DNA from 2 places in the Acidocella sp. MX-AZ02 genome. Region 1 is predicted to be linked to the other one. Evidence: predicted binding sites of a transcription regulator. Region 1 holds the regulator's gene; the other holds the start of a gene.

Region 1 (11,532 bases):
TGGAAAAGGAAGAGTTCCTGGGCGCGGTGGAAACCGCCAAGAACTATATCCGCGCGGGCGATGCCTTCCAGATTGTGCCCTCGCAGCGTTTTGAAGCACCGTTCTCCTTGCCCGCCTTCGCGCTTTACCGGAGTCTGCGGCGGATCAACCCCGCGCCCTTCCTGTTTTTCCTGGATTTCGGCAATTTTCAGGCTGTCGGCTCTTCACCGGAGATCCTGGTGCGGCTGCGCGATGGCACCGTGACCATCCGCCCGCTGGCGGGCACACGCCGCCGCGGCGCCACCACCGAGGAAGATGTCGCGCTGGAAGAAGAGTTGCTGGCCGACCCCAAGGAGCGGGCCGAGCATCTCATGCTGCTGGATCTCGGGCGCAATGATGTCGGGCGGGTGTCGGAAATCGGTTCTGTGCGCGTGGCGCAAAGCTTCGCCATCGAACGTTTTTCGCATGTGATGCATATTTCCTCGACGGTTGAGGGCAAGCTGCGGCCGGGGCTCGAGGCGCTGGATGCGCTGATCGCCGGATTTCCCGCCGGCACCTTGTCGGGCGCGCCAAAGGTCCGGGCGATGCAGATCATTGAGGAGCTCGAACCGTCGCGCCGGGGGCTATATGCCGGATGCATCGGCTATTTCGCCGCGAATGGCGAGATGGACACATGTATCGGCTTGCGCACCGCTTTGGTGAAGGAGGGCCGCATGTATGTGCAGGCGGGCGTCGGCGTGGTCGCCGATTCCGACGCCGAGGCCGAATATATGGAAAGCGTGCAGAAAGCGCGCGCGTTGTTCCGCGCCGCAGAGGACGCCGTGCGCTATGTCAGCGCGCCGGGGGCTTGAGCGATGATTCTTCTCATTGATAACTACGACAGCTTCACTTTCAATCTCGTGCAGTTTTTCGGGGATCTCGGCGCGGAATGCGTAGTCAAGCGCAATGATGCGTTGAGCCCCGAGGATGTTCTGGCCATGCGGCCCCAGGCGGTGGTGCTCTCGCCGGGGCCCTGCACGCCGAATGAGGCCGGGATCTGTCTGCCGATGGTGCAGGCGGCGGCTGCGGCGAATCTGCCTTTGTTCGGTGTGTGTTTGGGACACCAGGCGATCGGCCAGGCCTTTGGTGGGCAGGTGGTGCGCGCACCACAGCCCGTGCATGGGAAAACCAGCCCGGTCTTCCATGATAATACCGACATTTTCGCAGGCTTGCCGAATCCCTTCACCGCGACGCGCTATCACTCGCTGATCGTCCAGCAGGCGACCCTGCCCAGCACGCTGGTGCCCACGGCGCGTACCGAAGACGGCATTATCATGGGATTGCGCCATGCGGAGCTGCCGATTTACGGCGTGCAGTTTCATCCGGAGAGCATCGCGACCTCGAACGGGCATGATATTCTGCGCAACTTCCTGCGTCTCGCAGGGGTAAAGGTTCCGGTTGCTGCGTGAATAATTCGCTGAAACCGGTGCTTGCGCGCCTCGGTAAGGGGGAAAGCCTGACCGTGTCTGAGGCCGAGGAAGCATTCGGCGTGGTCATGGATGGGCAGGCCACCCCCGCGCAGATCGGCGGGATGCTGATGGCCATGCGCGCACGCGGCGAAACAGTGGCGGAGCTGACCGGCGCGGTCACGGCGATGCGCAAGCGTATGGCCAGGATCGAAGCGCCGGCGGATGCCATGGATGTTTGCGGTACAGGCGGGGATGGCGCCGCCAGCCTCAATATTTCCACCGCGACGACGTTCGTTCTGGCGGCGTGTGGCGTGCCTGTCGCCAAGCACGGCAACAAGGCGTTGTCCTCGCGCTCAGGCGCCGCGGATGTATTAACGGCGCTTGGGGTTGCGATCGAGCCGCCCATTGACAGGTTATCGGCGGTGCTGCGCGAGGTTGGGTGCGTCTTTCTATTCGCGCCGCGCCATCACCCCGCACTGCGGCACGCTGCCCCGGTTCGGGTGGAGCTTGGCACCCGAACCTTGTTCAACCTGACCGGCCCGATGGCCAATCCGGCCGGGGTGCGCCGCCAGTTGATGGGGGTCTATGACCCGTTCTGGCTGCGCCCGGTGGCGGAGACGTTGCGTGATCTTGGCACGCAAGCCGCCTGGATCGTGCATGGCGCCGGCATGGATGAACTTGTGCTCGACGACGTGAACCAAGTGGTCGCGTTGAAGAACAACGAGATCAGGGAATTCGGGGTAACCGCCGCGGATGCGGGCCTTGAAGCCGCGCCTGCCTCTGCCTTGAAAGGCGGAGACGCCGCCTATAACGCGGCGGCTTTACGGGCTTTGTTGCGAGGCCAGGCGGGTGCGTATCGTGATACGGTGTTGTTGAATAGCGCTGCCGCCCTGATTGTGGCGGGCCGGGTGGAAACACTGCCCCAAGGGGTCGAGCTGGCGGCGCAAGCGATAGATCGAGGTGACGCTTTGGCTGTTCTGGAACGGTTGAAGCGGGTCTCCGGAGAGCAGGCATGAATATTGTAATCGACGATGTGCTGGCAAAAATCTGCGTGGATAAACGCGCTGAAGTTGCCGAGCGCCAGGGCCGCAGGCCGCTGGATGAGCTGAAGGCCGAGGTCAAGGACGCCGACAAGACACGTGGCTTCGGCCGGGCTTTGATGGATAAGGCCGCGCAGGACCAGGCCGGACTGATCGCGGAGATCAAGAAGGCCTCGCCCTCGGGCGGTTTGATCCGCCCGGATTTCGAGCCTGCCTCGCTGGCGCGGGCCTACGCGGCCGCCGGCGCGACCTGCCTTTCCGTTCTGACCGACGAGAAATACTTCCAAGGCCAGACCGCGCATCTTGAGGCGGCCCGCGCAGCGGTTTCCCTGCCCGTCATTCGCAAGGATTTCATGCTGGATGAATGGCAGGTCTATGAGAGCCGGGTCATGGGGGCGGACTGCATTCTGCTGATCATGGCGGCGCTTGAGGACGATCAGGCCCGTGATCTCGAAGGGCTCGCTCGGGCTCTGGATATGGATGTTCTGGCCGAAGTCCATAATGAAGAAGAGATGGAGCGCGCGCTTCTGCTGCAGACGCCTCTGATCGGCATCAATAATCGCAACCTGAAGACCATGGTGACGGATATTGCGACGACCGAGCAGCTCTCCAGCCTGTGCCCGCCGAATAAATTCATGATCTCCGAGTCGGGCATCAAGACCAATCAGGATGTGGAAAGGCTGCGGAAGGTCTGTGTGCAGGGGTTCCTCGTCGGCGAATCGCTGATGCGCCAGGACGATCTGGAAGCCGCTGTGCACGCGCTTTTGGGCCATTGAGCCAGCTTACCCATATCGGCGCCGACGGCGCGGCGCGTATGGTCGATGTTTCGGCCAAGACGGTGACGCTTCGCGAGGCGCAGGCCAAGGGGCGGGTGGTGATGCGGCCCGAGACCGTCAGCCTGATCCGTGATAATCAGGCTGAAAAAGGCGACGTGCTCGCCGCAGCCCGAATTGCCGGGATCATGGCGGCCAAGAAAACCGGCGAGCTGATCCCGCTCTGCCATCCGCTGCCGCTGGATGCGATCAGCATCGACCTCATCCTGGAGCAGGATTCGGTCGAGATCGTCGCCACAGCCCGGACAACGGCACGCACCGGCATTGAAATGGAAGCCCTGACCGCTGTGAGCCTCGCGGCTTTGACCATTTATGACATGGTCAAGGCCGCCGATAAGACGATGCGGATCGAAGCGATACGCCTGACCCGAAAGACAGGCGGCAAGAGCGGAGATTTTTCGGCGCCATGATCAGCGTCGAGGAGGCGCGCGCCCGGATTGTCGCGGATTTGAAGCCTGTTGCCGTTGAAATGGTCGGGCTGGCCCAGGCCTATCACCGCGTGCTGGCGCGCCCGGTCATCTCCCGGCTGACTGTCCCACCTGGCGATGTTTCGGCCATGGACGGGTATGCGGTGCGTGCCGTTGACACTGACTCCGGCAAGCCGCTTCGGCTGATCGGCGAAGCGCCGGCCGGGCATCCGTTCGCGGGTGAGGTCGGCCCGGGGGAGGCGGTTCGGATCTTTACCGGGAGTGCGATCCCGAACGGTGCGGATACCGTTTTGATCCAGGAGAACGCCTCGGTCGCAGCGGATTTGGTGGAGCCGGCGGCAAGCGTGCGCGCTGGACTGCATATCCGGCGGAAGGGCCAGGATATACAAGCCGGTGACCAGGTCTTGCCAGCGGGGGCGCGGCTGTCTGTGCGGGATATCGGACTTGCCGCCGCGGCGGGGCATCCCTGGTTGGCTGTTTACCGGCGCCCGCGCATCGCGATCCTCTGCACCGGGGACGAGATTGCCTTGCCGGGTGAGCCGCTGCCCGCCGGGGGGATCGCCAACTCCAACGCCCTGATGTTAAGCGCTTTCGTTACAGCCCATGGTGGCGAGCCGTTGGTGTTGCCGATTGCGCGTGATGCTGCCGATGAAGTCGCGCAGGCGGCGTTAGCTGCCAAAGGGGCTGATCTGTTGCTAACCACAGGCGGGGCGAGTGTTGGCGCCTATGATCTGGTCAGGCAAGGGTTGTCCCAGCACGGCTTCGCGCTGGATTTCTGGAAAATCGCGATGCGTCCCGGCAAGCCGCTGATATTTGGCAGACTCAGTGATCTGCCTGTGTTGGGGCTGCCCGGCAATCCCGTGTCCGCTTATGTCTGCGCGGTTTTGTTTTTGCGGTCCGCCATTGAGGTGCTGTCTGGTTTGCCCCCTGAATCGCCAGGCTTTGAAACCGTACGATTGGCAGCGCCGATGCGGGCCAATGATGTGCGGGAAGACTATGTGCGGGCGATCATCGCGAAGACTGCTGACGGGGAAATGCAGGTTACCCCGCTGCAGGTACAGGATTCAGGAATGCTGCGTGCCCTGGCCGGGTCCAACGCGCTGATCCGCCGTGTGCCGTTTTCACCTGCCATCGAGGCGGGCAGTTACGTGGAGATCCTGCGGTTGGATCACTCGTAACGCTTGACGCGAAAACAAGAACTAAACTAGAACATTATCGTGTTGTTGCTTTGTTCCTGAAGCTTTAAAATTCGGAGATGTTCAATGCTGACGCCGAAACAGCATGAATTGCTGTTATTCATCGACCGGCATCTGCGCGAGACCGGATGTAGCCCCAGCTTCGAGGAAATGAAGGAGGCCCTGGACCTCCGTTCAAAATCCGGAATCCATCGGTTGATTTCCGCCCTGGAAGAACGAGGCTTCCTGCGTCGCCACAAGCACAGGGCGAGGGCTCTGGAAGTGGTGCGGCTGCCGCAGGATATCACGCCGAGCAAGGCGCAGGCGCATGGTTTTGCGCCCAACGTCATTCAAGGACATTTTGGGACGCGAGGGCTGTCGCAGCAAGATGAGCTGGAGAGTTTTGAACCCTCCGCGATTTCTCTGCCGCTTTACGGTAAAATCGCCGCTGGCCTGCCGATCGAGGCCTTGCGCGACAATGAAGAGACGATTGAAATCCCCCTCTCCATGCTTGGCGCCGGGGAACATTTCGCACTGACCGTCGAAGGCGATTCGATGATCGAAGCGGGAATTCTGGACGGCGATACAGTGATCATCAGGCGAGGCGATACGGCGGAAAACGGGCAAATTATCGTCGCGTTGGTCGATGAGCACGAGGTGACGCTAAAGCGGCTGCGCCGGAAAGGGCAGTCCATTGCGCTGGAGCCGGCCAATATCCGGTATGAAACCAGAATTTTCCCGGCTGAACGTGTCCGTGTTCAAGGCCGCCTGATCGCGCTGTTGCGGCAATATTAACCGCGTGCCGCAGAGCTTAGAGCATCAAGCTTTTAGCTTGATGCTCTAACTTTTGTTTTTGCGAGCAATTTCATGTGTTTATCTTGACGCTGGCGCGTCAACCTAAACACATATTGCTCTAGCTGGTTGATCCGCTCCCCTCCGAGGCCCGATCAATAGCGATCAGTGGCGAGAGGCTTTATTCTGCCGCCGGCGCTGTTGCTCGCTGAGCTTGCCGCCGGGCTTTGGCGCATACGGCTTCGGCGCCGCTTTCGTTTTGAAATCGCCGCGTTCGGAAATGTTCGCGCGAGAGCGTGAGGGGCTGCTCGGCGGCGCGGCGGGCTCGATCCGCGCCTCGGTCTGGGCGTTCGCCGCATTGGCAAAGGCGCTCGCGGCATGGGCCGCGATTTCGAACTTGGTTTCGCGCTCAAAAATGCGAATAGCGCCGATCTCTTGTTTGCTGACGCCGCCCGCCTTGCAGATCAGCGGCACAAGCCAGCGCGGATCGGCGTTTTGTTTGCGGCCAAGGGCCACGCGAAACCAGGTTCCCTCGCTGACGTGGGTATGGGATGCCTTGCCGGTATGCGGCGCGCGGGTGGGGCGCTGGGCTTCGGGCGGCAGGATCGTGACGTGAGCCGCGCTTGGCAGATGGGCCTGGGCCAGTTTCACAAAAGCCGCGGCGATGATTTCCGGTGAACTCCGGGCCAGAAGCTTCTGGCCGAGTTCCAGTTCGAATTCGCCGGGTGTTTCTTGCAGCTGCGGATTGTTCAGCAGGCGTATCTCATCCTTTGCACGGATATCCTCCGGCGTCGGCGGGTCAACCCAGACAGCCTGGGCATTCGCCTCCCGCAAGAGCAACTCCGCCCGGCGGCGACGCGCCGGCGGGACGAGCAGGACAGAAACCCCCTTACGCCCCGCGCGCCCGGTACGGCCGGACCGATGCAGGAAGGTTGCCTTGTTGGTGGGAAGGTCCGCGTGAATGACCAGGTCGAGATCCGGCAGGTCCAAACCCCGCGCGGCGACGTCTGTTGCGATGCAGACCTGGGCCCGGCCGTCGCGCAGCGCGGACAGGGCGGCGTTACGCTCAGCCTGGGATAGTTCTCCCGACAAGGCTGCCGCGGTGAAACCCCGGGCGACGAGGTTGGCGTGAAGCGTGCGCACCGTATCCCGGGTGGCGCAAAAAACGAGCGCCCTGCTATCCTGCGCTCTTAATATATTGACGAGGGCGGCTTCGAGTTCATGGCCGGCAGCGCGGACGGCGCGGTACTCGATATCGGCATGCGGCTGATTGGCGGCGACGGTGTCGATACGCAGGGCATTTTGCTGATAGGTTCGGGCCAGTGCCGCGATGTCGCGCGCGATGGTGGCTGAAAACAGCAAGGTGCGGCGGGAGGCCGGCGCCGCGCTGAGAATGAATTCGAGTTCTTCCCGGAAGCCGAGATCGAGCATTTCGTCGGCTTCGTCGAGCACCACGGCTTCCAGCTCGTCGAGGCGCAGATTGCCGCGCTCGATATGGTCTTTCAGACGGCCCGGCGTGCCAACCACGAAATGGCACCCGCCGGCCAGGAGGCGCGCCTCGCGTCGTGCGTCCATCCCGCCGACGCAGGACAGGATCCGGGCGCCGGTGAATTCGTAAAGCCAGGTCAATTCGGCATGCACTTGAAGCGCAAGCTCACGGGTAGGGGCGATCACCAGCACCAGAGGCGCGTGCGTGGCTGGCATCGACGCGGACTCGCCGAGGATGCTACCCGCTAAAGCAAGGCCGAATGCGACGGTCTTCCCGGAGCCGGTTTGGGCAGATACGAGCAGGTCACGCCCGTCAGCTTCCGGCGTGAGGACTGCGCTTTGTACGGAGGTGGGGTCGGCATAGCCGCGCTGAGCGAGAGCTTTGGCGAGGCTGGGATTGGTATCGGGGAAGGGCATGAGCGGCTCTTAGGGGCTGGGGCGCCAGGCAACAAGCGGTGGATTAGCCGTGCAGCCGTGCAGCGGCGCATATTCATGCGTATTTGGGTCGAGAATCGTAAAAATGGCGGCTATTTTAGCTGAAATGCTTGCGTTGGAGCAGCATTTCGGGATTGAAGGCCGCCACAGCGTGGCCTATGCTGTTTTCGCTTGGCTAGAGCCCGGTGCCCCGAAAGTCTTTTAGAGGACAGTTTTTATAGTGCGACCCCCGAAGAATGACCGCCAGCGGCAGAGCCGCCGCCGTGGTTTCGACGACGATAATTTTTATGGTAACGCTCCTTCATTCCCGCCGTCTTTCTCGGGGTTTGGGGCACAATCAACTGCCCCCGAAGCAAAGGCCACTGTGAAGTGGTATAATGCTGAAAAGGGGTTTGGTTTCGTCGAGATGGCAGATGGCTCCGGCGACGTGTTTCTTCACGCAAACTCGCTTCAGAGTGCCGGTTTCCAGTCCGTCACTCCCGGCTCTGTTCTGCAGATCCGTGTCGGGCAGGGGCAGAAGGGCCGCCAGGTCAATCAGGTTATTTCCGTGACTGAGGGTGATGCCCCGCCGCCGCGTGCGCCGGGCGGTTTCGGTGGCGGAGGTTTCGACCGTCCACGCGCGCCGCGCGCCCCCCGCCAGCAGGCCTCCGGCCCGGCTGTTGAGATGGCTGGTATCGTGAAATGGTACAATGCCACCAAGGGGTTTGGCTTCATCAGCCCGGAAGCTGGCGGCAAGGACGTGTTTGTCCATGCCACTGCGCTTGAGGCGGCCGGCTTGTCGCCGCTGCAAGAGGGCCAGGCGGTGAAGATGAGTGTGGTGCAAGGCTCCAAGGGGCCGGAAGTTTCAGCAATCATCGTCGATTAATCGATGAATTTCCGTGAAAAACCCCGCTCCTGCGGGGTTTTTTGCGTTTTGAGGGGCGATTAGTGTGACTGCAAGAGATCTTGGCTCTTGGTCAGCTTGACCCCAGCGTTTTGCATGGCCGCGCGGGCCTTCGCGCTCGAGCCTTGTAAATCTATCGCCCGGCACGCATCCTCAACAACCCAAACCTCGAAGCCTGCTTGGACGGCGTCCTCGGCTGTCCAGCGCACGCAGAAATCAAAGGCCAAGCCACATATATATAGTTGTGTGATGCTCCGTTCCCGCAGATAGCCGGCAAGGCCGGTGGGTGTGGCGCGGTCCGCTTCCAGGAAGCCCGAATAGCTGTCGATTGAGGAGTGGCTGCCCTTTCGCAGGATGAGGCCTGCGTGTGGAATATCGAGCCCGGGGACGAGCGCGGCACCCAGTGTCCCCATAACGCAATGGGCGGGCCATAGGACTTGGGGGCCGTAAGGCAGTTGGATTGTGTCAAATGCGGCTTTTCCCGGATGGTTGGCGGCGAAGGAGGTATGGTCAGCCGGATGCCAATCCTGGGTGAGCACAACGTCGTCGAAATACCGCGCCAGGCTGTTGATCAAAGGCGCTATTTCATCGCCGCCGGGTACGGCAAGCGCGCCGCCGGGGCAGAAATCATTTTGCAGGTCGATAACCAGAAGGGCCGCTTTTTTTTGCATGGCTTATATTATCGGGAAAACGCGAGCGGGTGCTAGACAGTAGGGTACGGTTGAGTTAAGGCTCCGCCCCTCGGAACGTGGGAGGCTTGGACAGGTGTGTCCGGCTGCTTGAACCGCGGTCCAATGGCGCAAGCCATAGGATGAAAGGAGCCAGAAATGGCTAAGAAAGTTGTCGGCTATATCAAGCTGCAGATCCCTGCGGGCAAGGCGAACCCGTCGCCGCCGGTGGGTCCCGCGCTCGGCCAGCGTGGTCTGAATATCATGCAGTTCGTCAAGGAATTCAATGCGGCGACGCAGCAGATGGAGCCGGGCATGCCGGTTCCGGTGGTGATCACCGCCTTTGCTGACCGCACCTTCTCCTTCATCATGAAGACCCCGCCCAATACCTACTTCCTGAAGAAGGCGGCGGGCATCGACAAGGGCACCACGACCCCCGGCAAGGGCGCGGCTGTGGGCAAGGTGACGACCGCGCAGCTGCGTGAAATCGCCGCGACCAAGATGAAGGACATGAACGCGAACGATGTTGACGGCGCTGTGCGCATGCTGGCGGGCTCCGCTCGCTCCATGGGCCTGACCGTGGTGGAGGGCTAAACGATGGCCAAAGATAAGCGTCTGAACGCTGCCCGCGAGACGGTTGAGCGCAACAAGCTGTACGCCCTGACCGATGCCGTGTCGCTGGCGAAGAAGAATGCCACCGCGAAGTTCGACGAGACTATTGAGATCTCGCTGAACCTGGGCATTGATCCGCGTCACGCCGACCAGATGGTCCGTGGCCTGATCTCGCTGCCGAACGGCACCGGCAAGACCCTGCGCGTCGGCGTGTTCGCCCGTGGCCCGAAGGCCGAAGAGGCGCTGGCCGCCGGCGCTGACGTGGTTGGTGCTGACGATCTGGCTGAGAAGGTCCAGGCCGGCGACATTCAGTTCGACCGCTGCATCGCGACCCCGGACATGATGGGCGTTGTGGGCAAGCTCGGTAAGATCCTCGGCCCGCGCGGCCTGATGCCGAACCCGAAGCTGGGCACCGTGACCATGGACGTGAAGGGCGCGATCACCGCTGCCAAGTCCGGCCAGGTCGAGTTCCGTGCTGAGAAGGCTGGTATCATCCATGCCGGCATCGGCAAGGCGAGCTTCGAGGCGGACAAGTTGGTTGAGAACGCCAAGGCGTTGATCGACGCCGTGCAGAAGGCGAAGCCGACCGGCGCCAAGGGTACCTACCTGCAGAAGGTGGCGCTGTCCTCCACGATGGGCCCTGGCGTGCGCGTGGACGTCTCCACCGTCGCCTAAGGTTTTTTGAGAATACGCTTTGGCCGGAAGGCCGAAGCGGGCAGGGGGCCGCAAGGCTCCCGACCTGTCCAAGACCGTATGTATCCTCGGATTTAATGGGGGGGCCCCGCAAACGGTAGAGAGGTGCCAGATGTTTCGCTTCGGCGGGGCTTTGGTGGTTCTGACATAGGACAGGCGAAAGCGGCCGGGATGGTCCCGGTTGCTTGGGTAACCTGGGTGGTGAGGCGGCAACGCCAAGCTGCCCGTCAAGTTGGAGACGGATGTGGATCGCATAGAGAAGCGTGAATTCGTCGCTGAACTGTCTGCGGTGTTCGCGGATACGTCCATGGTTGTCGTCACCCGGAATGACGGGATGACGGTGGCTGATGTGACCAATCTGCGCCGCAAGATGCGTGAGGCGGGGGTGAGCTTCAAGGTTGCGAAAAATCGTCTGGCCCTTCTTGCTCTTGAAGGAACCCGGTTCGACGGTATCGCGCCCCTGCTGAAGGGGCCGACCGCGCTGGCATGGTCTGCTGACCCTGTTGCCGCGGCCAAGGTTGCCGTCGACTTCGCCAAGACCAATGACAAGTTTGTTCTGTTGGGCGGCGCCCTCGGCAATCAGGTTCTGAATGTCGACGGTGTCAAGGCGCTCTCCGAGCTGCCGTCCCTGGACAGCCTGCGTGCCAAGCTCCTGGGGCTTATCCAAGCCCCGGCGACCAAGGTGGCCGGCGTCCTGCAGGCTCCGGCCGGACAACTTGCGCGGGTCTTCGCGGCGTATGCCGATTCCCAGAAGAGCGAGGCGGCCTAAGGTTTTCGCCCGCTTGTCGCTTTTTCGCGGGGCCGCGCGGTGCGGCCTTGCATTGAACCAAACAAAGCCTATCTTATCGAAGGATTATTCTAATGGCTGACCTGAACGCGCTCGTTGAAGAGCTGTCGAAGCTGACCGTCCTGGAGGCCGCTGAGCTCTCCAAGCTGCTCGAAGAGAAGTGGGGCGTTTCCGCTGCCGCGCCGGTGGCTGTTGCCGCTGCTGCCCCGGCTGGCGGTGCGCCGGCTGCTGCTGCTGAGGAGCAGACCGAGTTCACGGTGATCCTCGCCAA
Region 2 (6,723 bases), on a different contig from region 1:
CACATAGCCGCGGCCTTCATTGGAGGGCAGCACGCCATCGGCGATCAGGAAGGAGGAGGAGCGCAGATGATCCGCCACCACGCGATGGCTGATGCGGAAGGCGCCGTCCGGGTCCTGGCCGGTTTCCTCGGCGGAGGCGAGGATCAGCGCGCGCAGCGTGTCCGTGTCGTAATTATCGTGCTTGCCCTGCAGGATGGCGGCGAAGCGCTCAAGGCCCATGCCGGTATCGATGGAGGGGCGGGGCAGGGGCGTGCGCGTACCCGGCGGGCCTTCCTCATATTGCATGAAGACGAGGTTCCAGATCTCGATGAACCGGTCGCCATCCTCATCCGGGGAGCCGGGCGGGCCGCCTTGGATCGAGGGGCCGTGATCATAGAAGATCTCGGAGCAGGGGCCGCAGGGGCCGGTATCGCCCATGCGCCAGAAATTATCATCGGTGGGGATGCGGATGATGCGCTGATCCGGCAGCCCGGCGATCTTCGCCCACAGTCCGGCGGCCTCGTCATCGTCGTGATAGACGGTGACCAGCAGCTTGTCCTTGTTGAGCCCGAAATCCTTGGTCAGCAGCGTCCAGGCATGGAAGATCGCCTGTTCCTTGAAATAATCGCCGAAGGAGAAATTCCCCAGCATTTCAAAGAAGGTGTGGTGGCGGGCGGTGTAGCCCACATTGTCCAGATCATTATGCTTGCCGCCGGCGCGCACGCATTTCTGCGAGGAGGTGGCGCGGTTATAAGGGCGCTTTTCCTGGCCGGTGAAGACATTCTTGAACGGTACCATGCCCGCATTGGTGAAGAGCAGGGTGGGGTCGTTACGCGGCACCAGAGGGGCCGAGGGCACGATCTGGTGGCCATTGCGGCCGAAATAATTCAGGAAGGTGGCGCGGATATCGTTGCTGGTGACCATGTGGGCTGGATTACAAGGCGGACGGGTTTTCGCCAAGCCCGCCCGCCTTCGGCGCGCGGGCCAAAAGGAGCAAAAGTTTTTTGGTGCCGCTTTTTTTCAAAAAAAGCGGCGAAAAGACGAAGGCCGGATCGCCCCTTAAGGGGGCGTCCGGCCTTCGTCAGAAAGGGGACTTTTTGAAAAAAGTCCCCTTAAACCCCCAAAAACTTTTGTCAGTCTTCCCCGGCTTCTTCCCCGCCATCGGCGGCCATCAAAGCCTCGCCCAGCGTCGAAGACTGATCGCGGATCTTCTTCTCGATGCTCTCCGCCACTTTCGGGTTATCGCGCAGGAACTGCTTGGCATTCTCCCGCCCCTGGCCGATGCGCTGGCTGTCATACGAGAACCAGGCGCCGGATTTCTCCACCACCCCGGCCTTCACGCCGAGATCCACCAGCTCGCCGGATTTGGAAATCCCCTCGCCGAACATGATGTCGAACTCCACCTGCCGGAAGGGCGGGGCCAGCTTGTTCTTCACCACCTTCACCCGGACATGGTTGCCCGTCACCTCGTCGCGCTCCTTGATCGAGCCGGTGCGGCGAATTTCCATGCGGATGGAGGAGTAGAATTTCAGCGCATTGCCACCCGTGGTCGTCTCCGGATTGCCGAACATCACGCCGATTTTCAGGCGGATCTGGTTCAGGAAGATCAAGGTGGTGTTGGAGCGCGCCACCGAGCCGGTGATCTTGCGCAGCGCCTGGCTCATCAGGCGGGCATGCAGGCCGACATGGCTGTCGCCCATCTCGCCTTCCAGCTCCGCCCGCGGCACCAGCGCGGCGACGGAGTCGATCACCAGCACATCGATCGAGCCGGAGCGCACCAGCGTATCGGCGATTTCCAGCCCCTGCTCGCCGGTATCGGGCTGCGAGATCAGCAGATTATCCACATCCACGCCGAGCTTGCGGGCATAGATCGGGTCCAGCGCGTGCTCGGCATCCACGAAGGCGCAGACACCGCCGCGCTTCTGCGCCTCGGCCACGGCATGCAGCGCCAGGGTGGTCTTGCCGGAGCTTTCCGGGCCATAGATCTCGATCACGCGGCCGCGCGGCAGGCCGCCAATGCCCAGCGCCAGGTCCAGCCCGAGCGAGCCCGAGGAGATCACCTCGATCGCCTCATTGCCGCCCTTGGCGCCCATGCGCATGATCGAGCCTTTGCCGAAGGCGCGCTCAATCTGCGCCATCGCGGCGTCGAGCGCCTTGTTCTTTTCGAGATCGGGTTTTGCCATCGTCGTCACTGTCGCCATGAAAGGTGCCTCCGGAGCGTCCAACATCGACTCGATTTCTGTCAAACGAGCTTTTTTGCTTGCGGTGGATGCAACCATAGCGTGTTTTCCTGACCTTGCCAGAGGGAATCGTTGAATCGCATCCTGACATGGCGAGAACAAATTAGCAACATGGTCGTTAATAAATTGTTCGCCGTTTGTTCGTGATTTATGGAGGAAATATTGTGATTCCGTAATGTGTATAGAACATTTACTGAACTTCGCTTCAGGCCGGGCTTTGATCCATTCCGGGACAGGGTTTGACGGCCCAGCGCGGCGCGCCATGCTGAGCCATCCAAAAGCAACAAGGCGAGGAAAAATGAGCCAGATCTATCAAGGTGCGTGTTTTTGCGGGGCGGTGGAGCTGACCGTGAGCGGTGATCCGGAGGCGATGGGCTATTGCCATTGCCGCTCCTGCCGCTCCTGGTCTGGCGGGCCGGTGAATGCGTTCACGCTCTGGAAGCCCGAGGCGGTGAAAGTCACCAAGGGCGGGAGCGAGGTGGCCACCTACGCCAAAACCGAGGCCAGCCATCGGCAATATTGCCGCAAATGCGGTGGCCATCTGATGACGGCGCATCCGGGATTCGGGCTGGTGGATGTGTTCGCGGCGACGTTGCCGGCGCTGGATTTCAAGCCCGGCGTGCATGTGAACTACGCCGAGACGGTGCTGCCGATGAAAGACGGCCTGCCCAAGCTGAAAGACTTCCCCGCCGAGCTGGGCGGCAGCGGCGAAATGGCACCGGAATAAAAGAGCAAAAGTTTTTAAGGGGTCTGGGGGGATTTTTACAAAAATCCCCCCAGCTCTTTCTTACAATCCGCCGCCGCGGCGCCCGATCGACGCCCCCAGCCGCAGCCGCAGCGCATTGAGCTTGATGAAGCCCGCCGCATCCTGCTGGTTATACGCCCCGGCATCGTCCTCGAACGTCACCATGCGGGTATTGTAGAGCGAGTTCGGGCTCTCACGCCCGGTGACGATCACATTGCCCTTATAGAGCTTCAGCCGCACCGTGCCGGTCACGGAGGCCTGGCTGGTGTCGATCAGCGCCTGCAGCATCCGCCGCTCCGGCGAGAACCAGAAGCCGTTATAGATCAGCTCCGCATAGCGCGGCATGATGCTGTCCTTCAGGTGCCCGGCCTCGCGGTCCAGCGTGATGCTCTCGATGCCGCGATGCGCGGCGAGCAGGATGGTGCCGCCCGGAGTCTCGTACACGCCGCGGGACTTCATGCCGACGAAGCGGTTCTCCACCAGATCCAGCCGGCCGATACCGTTGGCTTTGCCGTATTCGTTCAGGCGGGTGAGGATGGTGGCCGGCGAGAGCGCCTCGCCATTGATCCCCACCGCGTCACCGTGCTTGAACTCGATGCTGATTTCGGTGACCTGATCGGGCGCTGCCTCCGGCGAGATGGTGCGCTGATACACGATCTCATCCGGCCCCACCGCCGGGTCTTCCAGCACCTTGCCTTCGGAAGAGGAGTGCAGCAGGTTGGCATCCACCGAGAACGGGGCCTCGCCGCGCTTATCCTTGGCAATGGGGATCTGGTTGGTCTCGGCATATTCCAGCAGCTTGGTGCGGCTGGTCAGCTCCCATTCGCGCCAGGGGGCGATGACGCGGATATTCGGGTTCAGCGCGTAATAGCCCAGCTCGAAGCGGACCTGGTCATTGCCCTTGCCGGTGGCGCCATGGGCGACGGCATCGGCCCCGACCATCTCGGCGATCTCGATCTGGCGCTGCGCGATCAGCGGCCGGGCGATGGAGGTGCCCAGCAGATACTGGCCCTCATACAGCGCATTGGCGCGGAACATCGGGAACACGAAATCCTTCACGAAGGTCTCGCGCAGATCCTCGATGAAGATCTCCTTGATGCCGAACATCTCCGCCTTCTTGCGGGCCGGCTCCAGCTCCTCGCCCTGGCCGAGATCGGCGGTGAAGGTCACCACCTCGCACTTATAGGTGTTCTGCAGCCAGCGAAGAATGACCGAGGTGTCCAGCCCGCCGGAATAAGCCAGGACGACCTTTTTGACTTTCTGTTCCATGCTGGCTGCTTATGACGCGGCGCGGCCAATGCCAAGGCTTGCCCAGCTCTTTCCCAGGGCCTGCCAGAATAATTTCAGCCCGGTCGCCTGCTGGGCGAGGTAGGAGCCGCTCACCAAGGCCGCCGGCGCGCGGGCATCGCCGGTGGGCAGATATTCATCGCGGAAATCGGCGGTGCGGAAGATGATGTCCCAGACCGGGAATACCGAGGCGTAATTGCAGCTATGCCGCCCGGCGGCGCGCAGCCCGTGATGGAAGCGGTGAAAGCGCGGCGAGACGAACAGCCATTCCAGCGGCCCGAAGGAGGCGCGGATATTGGCGTGGCTGAGGCTTTCGATGAATTTCATCGCCATCAGCAGCAGCGGGAATTGCAGCGGCGGGATGCCGATGAGCAGCCCGATGGCGAAGAACCAGAAAAAGCTGATCACATCATCCAGCAGATGGTTGCGGTCATCGGACCAGAAGCTCATCTGAGTCTGCGCATGGTGCAGCGCGTGCAGCGCGTACCACCAGCGGAAGGAATGGGAGAGCCGGTGGCGCCAGTAATCGGCGCAATCCAGGATCAGCGCATAGACCAGGAACGTCACCAGCGGATGCCCGAACAGGCCCGGCACCAGGCTGTCCAGGGTCGGTGGGATGAAGCCATGCTCGACCAGCAGCCCGGTGGACCAGGTCTGCACCTGATAGAACAGCACGAAGGTGACGATGGGGGTGACGCCGACGCGGTTGAGGAAGGTGTAAAACACATCCACCAGCACCGCCTTGTTGTCCGGCCAGCGCTCGACCGGCCGCCAGGCCTCCAGCGGCAGGCAGACCGCGTAGGTCACCAGCACCGCGAACATCCCATAGACGCAGATCAGGCACCAATCGAAGGCGAGATCGTCCCAAGCCATCCAGTGCAGCCGGAACAGCACCGGCAGCACCAGATACTGGTCCATATACCCGGCGATGTTGGAGAAGAGACGATCGAGACCCATACCCAAACCCCATGCAGGACTGGCGGCAACCAGCCTTTATAGCGCCCGCCCGCCGCAAAAAGCGAGAGGGCAAAGCCCGTTGTTACAAAGGCTTAAATGACGGCCCTCAGATCCGCTCGGCGGTGATCCGCCCTGGCTGGCGCAGCATGGTGTTGAGGAAGATGCCATGCGGCGAGCGTCCGACCGGGATGGAGCTGTAATGGCCGCTCACCGGGTCGAGGATCGCCACCGATTCCGCGTAACGCAGGCAGATCCAGATATTCCCCTCCGGGTCGATGCCGATATCGTCCGGCCCGCCGGGGATTTCATACTGGCGCATTATCTGGAAGCTGACCGGGTCCAAAGCGGTGAGGCCGGTCCGCCCCGGGCCCCGATTGGAGACGTAGAGGATCTGCTTTTTGGTATCCAGGAAGATGTTATGCGCGCCATCGCCGGTGACGACGCGCCGGGTGATCTGCCCACTCACCGGATCGACCTCGACAAAGCCGCGCCCGCCCATGATGCAGCACAGCACTTTGCCGCGATGCCAGAGCACGCCTGCTGGTGTCTCGCCCACCGTCACCGCCCAACGCTGGGTCATGCTGGTGAGGTCGAAGGAGACCAGCGTGTTGGAATTCTGCATCGAGTTGAAGGACCAGCGGCTGTCCGGCGAGAAATCCAGATGGCTGGGCCAGCGCCCGGGCTTGAAGCGCTTCACCAGCCGCAGCGTGGCGCCGTCATAAACATCCACGAAATCCAGCCGCAGGGCGTTGACCATCAGATATTTGTTATCCGGCGTGTAGCCGAGCTGATACGGGTCGGCGATGCGCTTGCGGCCCAGCGGCGCGCCGGTGATCGGGTCGAAGATGAAAATCGCATTGCCCGAGGCGTCGCAGATGAAAAGCTGGCGGCGGTCGGGGGTCAGGCACCAATGGCTGGGCTCGCGATAAGCCGGCTCGGTCCCGACCACCTGCCGGCTCGCCATGTCGATCAGGCTGATCGAGCCGGCGGCGGAGTTCAGGACGAAGGCGAGGGGGGGCGTTGCCGCCAGGGCCGGAGCAGCCCCGGCGAGGGCGAGGGGCAGGGCGGCGGGCAGGGCGATGGCAGTGCGGCGTGTGAGCATGCTGCCCCTGTAGACCCGTTTTGTGCGTTTGCGAAGATGGCGCTTACCCACAAGAAGAACGCCGAGGCGGTCCCCGCGATCAGGGTATTGTCGGTCAGGGATTGCACGGCGAATGCAATGAAAATCAACCGCATCAGCCAGGCCTGCCGGGCCGGCAGAAGCGCCGTGCCGCGCGCGACCCAGAGCAGCATCAGCCCCAGCAGCAGCCCCAACCCCAGCACCCCGCCCTCGGTGCCGATGCGCAGATATTCATCATGCGCGGCATTGGTGCCGATCAGCCGGGCCAGCGGCGCGCTGAGCGGAATGATGATCTTGCCCGCCCCCACCCCCCAGCCCACCCAGGGCGAGTGGGTGATCGCATTCCAGAAATACGGCCAGACCAACGTGCGGTTGGACAGGTTGTCCGCCAGGCC

What was found. The regulator LexA, encoded in region 1, represses DNA repair genes until DNA is damaged. The targets are predictions, from matches to a motif close to TGTTCTANNTANGTTC.
Region 2: recA (recombinase RecA) is a predicted target of LexA. The motif match lies at 2,347-2,362, and genes of this name have one in related genera.

What each region holds. Positions count from the first base shown of each region.
Region 1 is NZ_JH976208.1:666,769-678,300, forward strand. Features, by position in the region: gene trpE (anthranilate synthase component I) at 1-830, shown strand, start outside; gene MXAZACID_RS11450 (aminodeoxychorismate/anthranilate synthase component II) at 834-1,427, shown strand; gene trpD (anthranilate phosphoribosyltransferase) at 1,424-2,443, shown strand; gene trpC (indole-3-glycerol phosphate synthase TrpC) at 2,452-3,243, shown strand; gene moaC (cyclic pyranopterin monophosphate synthase MoaC) at 3,240-3,710, shown strand; gene glp (gephyrin-like molybdotransferase Glp) at 3,707-4,906, shown strand; gene lexA (transcriptional repressor LexA) at 4,991-5,698, shown strand; gene MXAZACID_RS11480 (DEAD/DEAH box helicase) at 5,861-7,600, opposite strand; gene MXAZACID_RS20395 (cold-shock protein) at 7,839-8,483, shown strand; gene pncA (bifunctional nicotinamidase/pyrazinamidase) at 8,543-9,172, opposite strand; gene rplK (50S ribosomal protein L11) at 9,329-9,763, shown strand; gene rplA (50S ribosomal protein L1) at 9,767-10,456, shown strand; gene rplJ (50S ribosomal protein L10) at 10,719-11,243, shown strand; gene rplL (50S ribosomal protein L7/L12) at 11,336-11,532, shown strand, end outside.
Region 2 is NZ_JH976207.1:1,314,358-1,321,080, reverse strand. Features, by position in the region: partial or broken gene alaS (alanine--tRNA ligase) at 1-903, opposite strand, end outside; gene recA (recombinase RecA) at 1,113-2,162, opposite strand; gene MXAZACID_RS06490 (GFA family protein) at 2,518-2,946, shown strand; gene MXAZACID_RS06485 (argininosuccinate synthase) at 3,007-4,233, opposite strand; gene MXAZACID_RS06480 (sterol desaturase family protein) at 4,243-5,208, opposite strand; gene MXAZACID_RS06475 (YncE family protein) at 5,315-6,310, opposite strand; gene MXAZACID_RS06470 (O-antigen ligase family protein) at 6,205-6,723, opposite strand, start outside.